2 regions of the Pseudomonas sp. ZT5P21 genome follow, and region 1 is predicted to be linked to the other one. Evidence: predicted binding sites of a transcription regulator. Region 1 holds the regulator's gene; the other holds the start of a gene.
What was found. The regulator FliA, encoded in region 1, starts transcription of late flagellar genes. The targets are predictions, from matches to a motif close to CTAAAGTTTNNNNNNNNNNNGCCGNTAA.
Positions count from the first base shown of each region.

Region 2: ACYZT9_RS01505 (methyl-accepting chemotaxis protein) is a predicted target of FliA. The motif match lies at 3,523-3,550, and genes of this name have one in related genera.

Region 1 is NZ_CM142705.1:4,198,944-4,204,398, forward strand. It holds gene ACYZT9_RS19465 (chemotaxis protein CheA) at 1-490, opposite strand, end outside; gene ACYZT9_RS19470 (protein phosphatase CheZ) at 562-1,350, opposite strand; gene ACYZT9_RS19475 (chemotaxis response regulator CheY) at 1,373-1,744, opposite strand; gene fliA (RNA polymerase sigma factor FliA) at 1,912-2,652, opposite strand; gene fleN (flagellar synthesis regulator FleN) at 2,649-3,479, opposite strand; gene flhF (flagellar biosynthesis protein FlhF) at 3,596-4,924, opposite strand; gene flhA (flagellar biosynthesis protein FlhA) at 4,936-5,455, opposite strand, start outside.
Region 2 is NZ_CM142705.1:313,985-319,439, forward strand. It holds rRNA gene ACYZT9_RS01490 (23S ribosomal RNA) at 1-2,866, shown strand, start outside; rRNA gene rrf (5S ribosomal RNA) at 3,026-3,141, shown strand; rRNA gene rrf (5S ribosomal RNA) at 3,248-3,363, shown strand; gene ACYZT9_RS01505 (methyl-accepting chemotaxis protein) at 3,666-5,455, shown strand, end outside.

The sequences.
Region 1 (5,455 bases):
CCAGCAGTTGTTCGAATTCGTTATCGGTGATGTCGCCTGATTCGGCTTCGGCAGCCGGTTCTTCCACCACTTGAGCCACAGGTGAGGCTTCATCCGCGGTTTGCGGCTCGGCCAGACGAGCCAGGGCCGCGAGCAATTCAGGCGTGGCAGCCGTGATCGGGCTGCGCTCGCGAACTTCGGTAAACATGCTGTTCACCGCGTCCAGCGCTTCGAGAACCACGTCCATCAATTCCGAGTCGACGCGACGCTCACCCTTGCGCAGGATGTCGAACACGTTCTCGGCGATGTGACAGCACTCCACCAGCTCGTTGAGCTGGAGGAAGCCGGCGCCCCCTTTTACAGTGTGAAAACCGCGAAAAATTGCATTGAGCAAGTCCGCATCATCCGGTCGGCTTTCCAGCTCGACCAGTTGTTCGGACAATTGCTCTAGAATCTCGCCGGCCTCAACCAGGAAATCCTGAAGGATCTCTTCATCGGCGCCGAAGCTCATTAAGGGGGTGCTCCTAACAGGTCTAAAAACCTAAAAAACCTAAAATTCTAAAATTCTAAAATTCTAAAATTCTAAAACCCTAGGCTGGATAGCAAATCGTCCACATCGTCCTGACCGGACACAACGTCTTCTCTTTTATCGGCATGAATCTGCGGACCTTCACCCTGAGAGAGATGTTTTTGCGGATCTTTTTCTGCAAGCATCGCTTCACGGTCATGTTCGATGCCCGCAAAGCGGTCCACATGACTGGCCATGAGTACGAGCTTGAGCAGGTTGCTTTCTACTTCGGTGACCAATTGGGTCACCCGCTTGATCACCTGACCGGTGAGGTCCTGGTAATCCTGGGCGAGCAAAATGTCATTGAGGTTGCTCGACACCGCGCGATTGTCCGTGCTGCTGCGTGCCAGGAAACCGTCGACACGCCGTGCCAGCTCGCGGAACTCTTCAGCCCCGACTTCGCGACGCATGAAGCGTCCCCAGTCCGTGCTCAGCGCCTGCGCTTCATCGCTCAGGCTGTTGACCAGCGGCGTGGAGTTTTCGACCAGATCCATGGTGCGGTTGGCGGCAGCCTCGGTCAGCTTCACAACGTAACCCAGACGCTCGGTGGCATCCGTGATTTGGGACACTTCCTCGGCTTGCGGCATGTGCGGGTCAATCTGGAAATTGACGATCGCGCTGTGCAGCTCGCGAGTGAGCTTGCCCACTTCCTGATACAGGCCGCGGTCACGGGTCTGATTGAGCTCATGGATCAGTTGCACAGCGTCGCCGAACTTGCCTTTTTCAAGGCTTTCGACCAGCTCGACCGCGTGTTTTTTCAGGGTCGATTCAAAATCGCCCTGTGAAGATTCGTTATGGTCCATAGCTCCCCCGTGGCGCAGTTTCTCAACCGATGCGTTCGAAAATCTTCTCGATTTTTTCTTTCAACGCCTGGGCCGTGAAGGGCTTGACCACATAGCCGTTAACACCGGCCTGGGCCGCTTCGATGATCTGCTCGCGCTTGGCTTCAGCGGTCACCATCAGCACCGGCAGGTGCTTGAGCTTTTCATCGGCGCGCACGTGACGCAGCAGATCGATACCGGTCATGCCAGGCATGTTCCAGTCCGTTACCAGAAAGTCGATGCTTCCGCTGTTGAGAACCGGAATGGCAGTGGTGCCATCGTCAGCCTCGACCGTGTTGGTGAACCCAAGGTCACGCAACAGGTTTTTTATGATCCGCCGCATCGTTGAGAAGTCATCAACGATGAGGATTTTCATGTTCTTGTCCAATTCGACCTCCAAGCAGTCTTAAACGCGCCCAGCACCTGGACGCGCCATTTCAATCAATCCGGCAAAGCACTCGATGACTGTCTGGAGCACAACAGATCGAAACCGGCGCAGTTAAACACCACACCAGCCACGTTCGCAGTGTCCCCACACTGCCTTCAGCGCGCTCGCCACTCCCCCAAACGCCCCCGCAAACGGGCCGCGCACTGGCTGTGTAACTGGCTGACCCGAGATTCGCTGACCCCCAGGACTTCACCGATTTCCTTGAGATTCAACTCTTCGTCGTAGTACAGCGCCAACACCAGTCGCTCACGCTCCGGCAAATTGGCAATCGCGTCCGCCAGCGCCGCCTGGAAGCGTTCATCTTCCAGATCGCGTGACGGCTCGAGATGAGCACTCGCGCCATCCTCGTGCAGCCCTTCGTGTTCGCCGTCCTGCAAGAGATCGTCGAAACTGAATAACCGGCTGCCCAAGGTGTCGTTCAAAATCCCGTAGTAATCGTCGAGACTCAATTGGAGTTCGGCCGCAACTTCGTGATCTTTAGCGTCACGGCCGGTTTTAGCTTCAATCGAGCGAATTGCGTCGCTGACCATGCGGGTATTGCGGTGGACCGAACGTGGCGCCCAGTCTCCCTTGCGGACTTCATCGAGCATGGCGCCGCGGATTCGTATGCCCGCGTACGTCTCGAAACTCGCGCCTTTGCTGGCGTCGTATTTGGTCGACACTTCAAGCAGGCCGATCATGCCGGCCTGGATCAGGTCTTCGACCTGGACACTGGCGGGCAATCGCGCCAACAAGTGGTAAGCAATGCGTTTGACCAGTGGCGCGTAACGCTCGATCAGCTCGTACTGCGCGTCACGTGCCGATTTCTTGTAAAGGTTGTAACCGCTGGCTGTCATAGCACGGGTCCTGCCGTTTGTTGCACGAGGCGCTCGACGAAAAACTCCAGGTGCCCGCGCGGGTTGGCGGGCAGCGGCCAGGTATCGACCTTTTGCGCGATGGCCTTGAAGGCCAGGGAGCACTTGGAACGCGGAAAAGCTTCATAGACCGCACGCTGCTTCTGAACGGCCTTGCGCACGCTTTCGTCGTACGGCACCGCACCGACGTATTGTAAGGCGACGTCGAGGAAGCGATCCGTGACCTTGGTCAACTTGGCGAACAGGTTGCGACCTTCCTGCGGGCTCTGGGCCATATTGGCCAGGACCCGGAAGCGGTTCATGCCGTAGTCGCGGTTCAGCAGCTTGATCAGTGCATAGGCGTCGGTGATCGAGGTCGGCTCGTCGCAGACCACCAGCAAGACTTCTTGCGCGGCGCGAACGAAACTGACTACAGAGTCACCAATACCCGCGGCGGTGTCGATCACCAGGACGTCGAGGTTGTCGCCAATATCGCTGAACGCCTGGATTAAGCCAGCGTGCTGCGCCGGGCTCAGATGCACCATGCTCTGAGTGCCGGATGCGGCCGGGACGATGCGGATGCCGCCGGGGCCTTGCAACAACACGTCGCGCAGCTCACAGCGGCCTTCGATCACGTCGGCCAGGGTGCGTTTGGGTGTCAGTCCCAGCAGGACGTCGACATTCGCCAGCCCCAGATCAGCGTCCAGCAGCATGACGCGCCGGCCGAGCTCAGCTAGAGCCAGGGACAAGTTCACTGACACGTTAGTCTTCCCGACGCCACCTTTGCCGCCGGTCACCGCGATCACCTGTACGGGATGCATGCTGCCCATGTTATTTCTTTACCTTGTCTTGCATAGACGGAGGCCACATTACTGGCTGCGCGTTCACAAACGGAACAATGCATGGCAGACCATCGATGTAGGTACAAAAACTGTTCATTAATACCTCAGCCGACCTGCTTGGTCGGGCTGTGGTAAATATCAGCGAACATGTCAGCCATGGCTTCTTCGCTGGGTTCTTCCTGCATTTGCACGCTGACGGCGCGGCTGACCAATTGATGACGCCGCGGCAGATGCAAATCATCCGGAATCCGCGGCCCATCGGTCAGGTAAGCCACCGGTAACTCATGACTGATTGCCAGGCTCAACACCTCGCCCAAGCTTGCTGTTTCATCCAGTTTAGTCAGGATGCAGCCAGCGAGCCCGCAGCGCTTGTAACTGTGATAAGCGGCGGTTAGAACCTGTTTCTGGCTGGTGGTTGCCAGAACCAGATAATTTTTTGATTTGATGCCACGACCGGCCAGGCTCTCGAGCTGCATGCGCAGTGCCGGATCGCTGGCCTGAAGGCCCGCCGTATCGATCAGCACCACACGCTTGCGCAGCAAAGGCTCCAGCGCCTGCACCAGAGACTGGCCCGGGTCGACGTGCGTTACCGACACGTTGAGGATCCGACCCAGGGTCTTGAGTTGTTCCTGAGCACCGATGCGGTAGCTGTCCATGCTCACCAGCGCGATGTTCTGCGCGCCGTACTTGAGCACGTAACGGGCCGCGAGTTTGGCCAGAGTGGTGGTCTTGCCCATGCCGGCAGGACCGACCATGGCAATCACACCGCCCTCTTCCAGCGGCTCGACTTCCGGTGTGGCAATCATCCGCGCCAGGTGCGCCAACAACATGCGCCAGGCCTGGCGAGGTTCTTCAATGTCGGTAATCATCGCCAGCAGGTCGCGGGACAACGGGCCGGATAAACCGATCCGTTGCAGGCGGCGCCACAGGTTGGCCTGGGCCGGACGACTGCCTTGCAACTGGTTCCAGGCCAGCGAACCGAGTTGCACTTCCATCAGTTCGCGCAGGCTGTTGAGTTCGAAACGCATCGAGTCGAACGCCCGCGGATCGACACCGGCGGAGACTGGCGCAGGGGCCGGCGCTGCACGGCGGGGTTCGGTGTAAGTCGGTTCGATCAGCGGCTCGGCGGCGGTCAACGGCAGGCCGGCGAACAACTGGCGATTGGTGGCTTTGTCGCTCTCGCCCTCGCTACGCAGGCTCAGTTCGGCCTGGGCGGTCACGATCCGCGACTGGGTCTTGCGCAGCTCGTCCTCGAGTTCCATGTTCGGAACACGCGGGGCCAGCGCCGACAGTTTGTAATCCAGGGCAGCCGTCAGCTCCACACCACCGGCGATCCGGCGGTTGCCAATGATGGCGGCATCGGCGCCCAGCTCATCACGAACCAGCTTCATGGCCTGACGCATATCGGCGGCGAAAAAACGCTTAACTTGCATAAACCACTACCTCAGCCGTTGGGCCCTACTGTCGCAACGATGGTCACTTGCTTGTTGTCAGGGATTTCCTGGTAAGCCAACACATGCAAACCCGGGACTGCCAGTCGGCCAAATCGCGACAGCATCGCGCGAACCGGACCGGCCACCAGCAGAATCACCGGTTGACCTTGCATTTCCTGACGCTGCGCCGCTTCGATCAACGAGCGCTGCAGTTTTTCAGCCATGCTTGGCTCCAGCAGAACGCCCTCTTCCGAGCCTTGTCCTGCCTTCTGAAGACTATTGAGCAATATTTGTTCCAACCTTGGCTCAAGAGTGATAACTGGCAGCTCCGACTCAGTCCCTACAATGCTTTGGACGATTGCGCGGGATACGCCGACGCGTACAGCGGCCACCAGCGCGGCAGTATCTTGACTCTTGGCGGCATTGTTGGCGATGGCCTCGGCGATGCTGCGAATGTCCCGCACGGGTACCTGCTCGGCCAGCAACGCCTGGAGAACCTTGAGCAACTGCGACAACGAGACCACGCCCGGC
Region 2 (5,455 bases), 1.7 Mb from region 1:
GATGCCTTGGCAGTCAGAGGCGATGAAAGACGTGGTAGCCTGCGAAAAGCTTCGGGGAGTCGGCAAACAGACTTTGATCCGGAGATGTCTGAATGGGGGAACCCACCTAACACAAGTTAGGTATCTTAAGCTGAATACATAGGCTTAAGAAGCGAACCAGGGGAACTGAAACATCTAAGTACCCTGAGGAAAAGAAATCAACCGAGATTCCCTTAGTAGTGGCGAGCGAACGGGGACTAGCCCTTAAGTGGCTTTGAGATTAGCGGAACGCTCTGGAAAGTGCGGCCATAGTGGGTGATAGCCCTGTACGCGAAAATCTCTTGGCCATGAAATCGAGTAGGACGGAGCACGAGAAACTTTGTCTGAATATGGGGGGACCATCCTCCAAGGCTAAATACTACTGACTGACCGATAGTGAACTAGTACCGTGAGGGAAAGGCGAAAAGAACCCCGGAGAGGGGAGTGAAATAGATCCTGAAACCGTATGCGTACAAGCAGTGGGAGCCCACTTTGTTGGGTGACTGCGTACCTTTTGTATAATGGGTCAGCGACTTATTTTCAGTGGCGAGCTTAACCGAATAGGGGAGGCGTAGCGAAAGCGAGTCTTAATAGGGCGTCTAGTCGCTGGGAATAGACCCGAAACCGGGCGATCTATCCATGGGCAGGTTGAAGGTTGGGTAACACTAACTGGAGGACCGAACCGACTACCGTTGAAAAGTTAGCGGATGACCTGTGGATCGGAGTGAAAGGCTAATCAAGCTCGGAGATAGCTGGTTCTCCTCGAAAGCTATTTAGGTAGCGCCTCATGTATCACTGTAGGGGGTAGAGCACTGTTTCGGCTAGGGGGTCATCCCGACTTACCAAACCGATGCAAACTCCGAATACCTACAAGTGCCGAGCATGGGAGACACACGGCGGGTGCTAACGTCCGTCGTGAAAAGGGAAACAACCCAGACCGTCAGCTAAGGTCCCAAAGTTATGGTTAAGTGGGAAACGATGTGGGAAGGCTTAGACAGCTAGGAGGTTGGCTTAGAAGCAGCCACCCTTTAAAGAAAGCGTAATAGCTCACTAGTCGAGTCGGCCTGCGCGGAAGATGTAACGGGGCTCAAACCATACACCGAAGCTACGGGTATCACTTAGGTGATGCGGTAGAGGAGCGTTCTGTAAGCCTGTGAAGGTGAGTTGAGAAGCTTGCTGGAGGTATCAGAAGTGCGAATGCTGACATGAGTAACGACAATGGGTGTGAAAAACACCCACGCCGAAAGACCAAGGTTTCCTGCGCAACGTTAATCGACGCAGGGTTAGTCGGTCCCTAAGGCGAGGCTGAAAAGCGTAGTCGATGGAAAACAGGTTAATATTCCTGTACTTCTGGTTATTGCGATGGAGGGACGGAGAAGGCTAGGCCAGCTTGGCGTTGGTTGTCCAAGTTTAAGGTGGTAGGCTGGACTCTTAGGTAAATCCGGGGGTCTAAGGCCGAGAGCTGATGACGAGTTACCCTTTGGGTGACGAAGTGGTTGATGCCATGCTTCCAAGAAAAGCTTCTAAGCTTCAGGTAACCAGGAACCGTACCCCAAACCGACACAGGTGGTTGGGTAGAGAATACCAAGGCGCTTGAGAGAACTCGGGTGAAGGAACTAGGCAAAATGGCACCGTAACTTCGGGAGAAGGTGCGCCGGTGAGGGTGAAGCATTTACTGCGTAAGCCCATGCCGGTCGAAGATACCAGGCCGCTGCGACTGTTTATTAAAAACACAGCACTCTGCAAACACGAAAGTGGACGTATAGGGTGTGACGCCTGCCCGGTGCCGGAAGGTTAATTGATGGGGTTAGCTAACGCGAAGCTCTTGATCGAAGCCCCGGTAAACGGCGGCCGTAACTATAACGGTCCTAAGGTAGCGAAATTCCTTGTCGGGTAAGTTCCGACCTGCACGAATGGCGTAACGATGGCGGCGCTGTCTCCACCCGAGACTCAGTGAAATTGAAATCGCTGTGAAGATGCAGTGTATCCGCGGCTAGACGGAAAGACCCCGTGAACCTTTACTATAGCTTTGCACTGGACTTTGAATTTGCTTGTGTAGGATAGGTGGGAGGCTTTGAAGCGTGGACGCCAGTTCGCGTGGAGCCAACCTTGAAATACCACCCTGGCAACTTTGAGGTTCTAACTCAGGTCCGTTATCCGGATCGAGGACAGTGTATGGTGGGTAGTTTGACTGGGGCGGTCTCCTCCTAAAGAGTAACGGAGGAGTACGAAGGTGCGCTCAGACCGGTCGGAAATCGGTCGTAGAGTATAAAGGCAAAAGCGCGCTTGACTGCGAGACAGACACGTCGAGCAGGTACGAAAGTAGGTCTTAGTGATCCGGTGGTTCTGTATGGAAGGGCCATCGCTCAACGGATAAAAGGTACTCCGGGGATAACAGGCTGATACCGCCCAAGAGTTCATATCGACGGCGGTGTTTGGCACCTCGATGTCGGCTCATCACATCCTGGGGCTGAAGCCGGTCCCAAGGGTATGGCTGTTCGCCATTTAAAGTGGTACGCGAGCTGGGTTTAGAACGTCGTGAGACAGTTCGGTCCCTATCTGCCGTGGACGTTTGAGATTTGAGAGGGGCTGCTCCTAGTACGAGAGGACCGGAGTGGACGAACCTCTGGTGTTCCGGTTGTCACGCCAGTGGCATTGCCGGGTAGCTATGTTCGGAATAGATAACCGCTGAAAGCATCTAAGCGGGAAACTAGCCTCAAGATGAGATCTCACTGGGACCTTGAGTCCCCTGAAGGGCCGTCGAAGACTACGACGTTGATAGGTTGGGTGTGTAAGCGCTGTGAGGCGTTGAGCTAACCAATACTAATTGCCCGTGAGGCTTGACCATATAACACCCAAGCAATTTGTGAACTCGAAAGAGGCCAGATTGCGGTGTGTGAAGACGACACGAACCGAAAGTTCGAGAGACTCGCAAAACACCAAACTATCGCATACCCATTCGCTGGAGCGTGAACCTGCAAAGGCCCACGACCTGGCTACCGAATTTCTTGACGACCATAGAGCATTGGAACCACCTGATCCCATCCCGAACTCAGCAGTGAAACGATGCATCGCCGATGGTAGTGTGGGGTTTCCCCATGTGAGAGTAGGTCATCGTCAAGATTAAATTCCGAAACCCCTATCTGCGTATGCAGGTAGGGGTTTTGTTTTAGTAGAAGTCACCGATTTTGCTGGCACGTTACCGCGTAACGGGCTGGTCACAGAATTTCTTGACGACCATAGAGCATTGGAACCACCTGATCCCATCCCGAACTCAGCAGTGAAACGATGCATCGCCGATGGTAGTGTGGGGTTTCCCCATGTGAGAGTAGGTCATCGTCAAGATTAAATTCCGAAGCCCCTGTCTGCTAACGCAGACAGGGGTTTTGTCGTTTCGGGCTCACTAAAAAGCCCAATCGCCCTCCACACGAATGCTACCTCACGCGCTCTATCGCACCGTTTGGCAGGTATCTGACGCAACGGCCGACCATTTCACACATATCTCTAAGATTTATCTCGTTTGTGCCGACAGACTGATGAGACATGCGTGCACCAAAGTAGAGCGGTCATAGAACGCCGCTCGAGCTGTACATGGAATGTTGCAACCCGGACCGCATCCCCACTTTCTGCATAAGAAGTCCCATGAAATGAATCTCAAGTTCAGCCATAAAATCCTGTTGGCCGCCTCCGGCGTCGTGGTGCTGGCTTTTGCGTTGTTCACTTTGTACAACGACTATCTGCAGCGAAATACCATTCGGCAAAACCTCGAATCCTCTGTTCAACAGGCCGGTGACCTTACCGCTAGCAGTGTGCATAACTGGATGAGCGGCCGCGTGCTGGTCCTGGAAAACCTCGCGCAGAATGTCGCTCATCAAGGCGCCAATGCCGATCTGCCGGGTCTGGTTGATCAGCCGGCCTTCACCTCGAATTTCCAGTTCACGTACGTTGGCCAGACCAATGGCGTGTTCACCCAGCGCCCGGACGCGAAGATGCCGGACGGCTATGACCCGCGTCAGCGGCCTTGGTACAAGCAAGCAGTTGTCGCTGACAAAACCATGTTGACCCCGCCTTACATGGCCGCCGTCGGTGGCCTGGTCGTGACCATCGCCATGCCGGTGAAAAAGAACGGCGAATTGCTCGGCGTAGTCGGCGGTGACCTGAGTCTGGAAACGCTGGTGAAGATCATCAACTCGGTGGACTTCGGCGGCATCGGTCACGCGTTTCTGGTCAGTGCCGACGGTCAGGTGATCGTGAGCCCGGATAAAGACCAGGTCATGAAAAACCTGAAGGACATCTACCCTAACGCGAGCCTACGCATCGAGAAGGGTAATCAGCAAGTCACCCTGAACAACCAGGAGCGCATCCTCTCGTTCACCCCGGTCAACGGTTTGCCGAATGCGGCGTGGTACATCGGTCTGTCGATCGACAAGGCAAAGGCCTACGCGCCGTTGAGCCAGTTCCGCACCTCGGCGTTGGTCGCGATGTTCATCGCCGTGGCCGTGATTGCAGGGCTGTTGAGCCTGTTGATCAACGTGTTGATGCGCCCACTGACAACCATGGGTCGAGCGATGCAGGACATCGCCCAGGGCGAGGGTGACCTGACCCGTCGACTGGCCGTGGAAAGCAAAGACGAATTCGGCGAACTGGGCGGTTCTTTCAACCAGTTTGTGGAGCGGATTCACGCGTCGATTTCCGAGGTGTCGTCGGCCACTCGCCAGGTCCATGACCTGTCGCAACGGGTCATGGCTTCGTCCAACGCCTCGATCGTCGGCTCCGATGAGCAAAGTGCGCGCACCAACAGTGTGGCGGCGGCGATCAACCAATTGGGTGCCGCGACTCAGGAAATCGCTCGCAACGCCGCCGATGCCTCGCAGCACGCCAGCAGCGCGAGCGAGCAGGCGGATGACGGTCGTCAGGTGGTGGAAAAAACCATTCTGGCCATGACCGAGCTGTCGCAGAAAATCAGCCTGTCATGCACACAGATCGAAACCCTTAATGCGAGCACCGACAACATCGGGCACATTCTCGACGTGATCAAGGGCATCTCCCAGCAAACCAACCTGCTCGCCCTCAACGCAGCCATCGAAGCGGCCCGCGCCGGTGAAGCCGGGCGTGGTTTTGCCGTGGTGGCAGACGAGGTGCGCAATCTGGCTCATCGTACGCAGGAATCGGCCGAGGAGATTCACAAAATGATCACCTCGTTGCAGATCGGTTCTCGCGAAGCGGTGACCACCATGAACGCCAGTCAGGTATCCAGTGAAGAGAGCGTTGAAGTGGCGAATCAGGCGGGTTTGCGCCTGGTCAGTGTGACCCAGCGCATCGGCGAAATCGATGGCATGAACCAGTCGGTGGCCGCGGCGACTGAAGAACAGACTGCGGTGGTGGAAACCCTCAACGTCGACGTTAACCAGATCAATTTGCTGAACCAGCAGAGCGT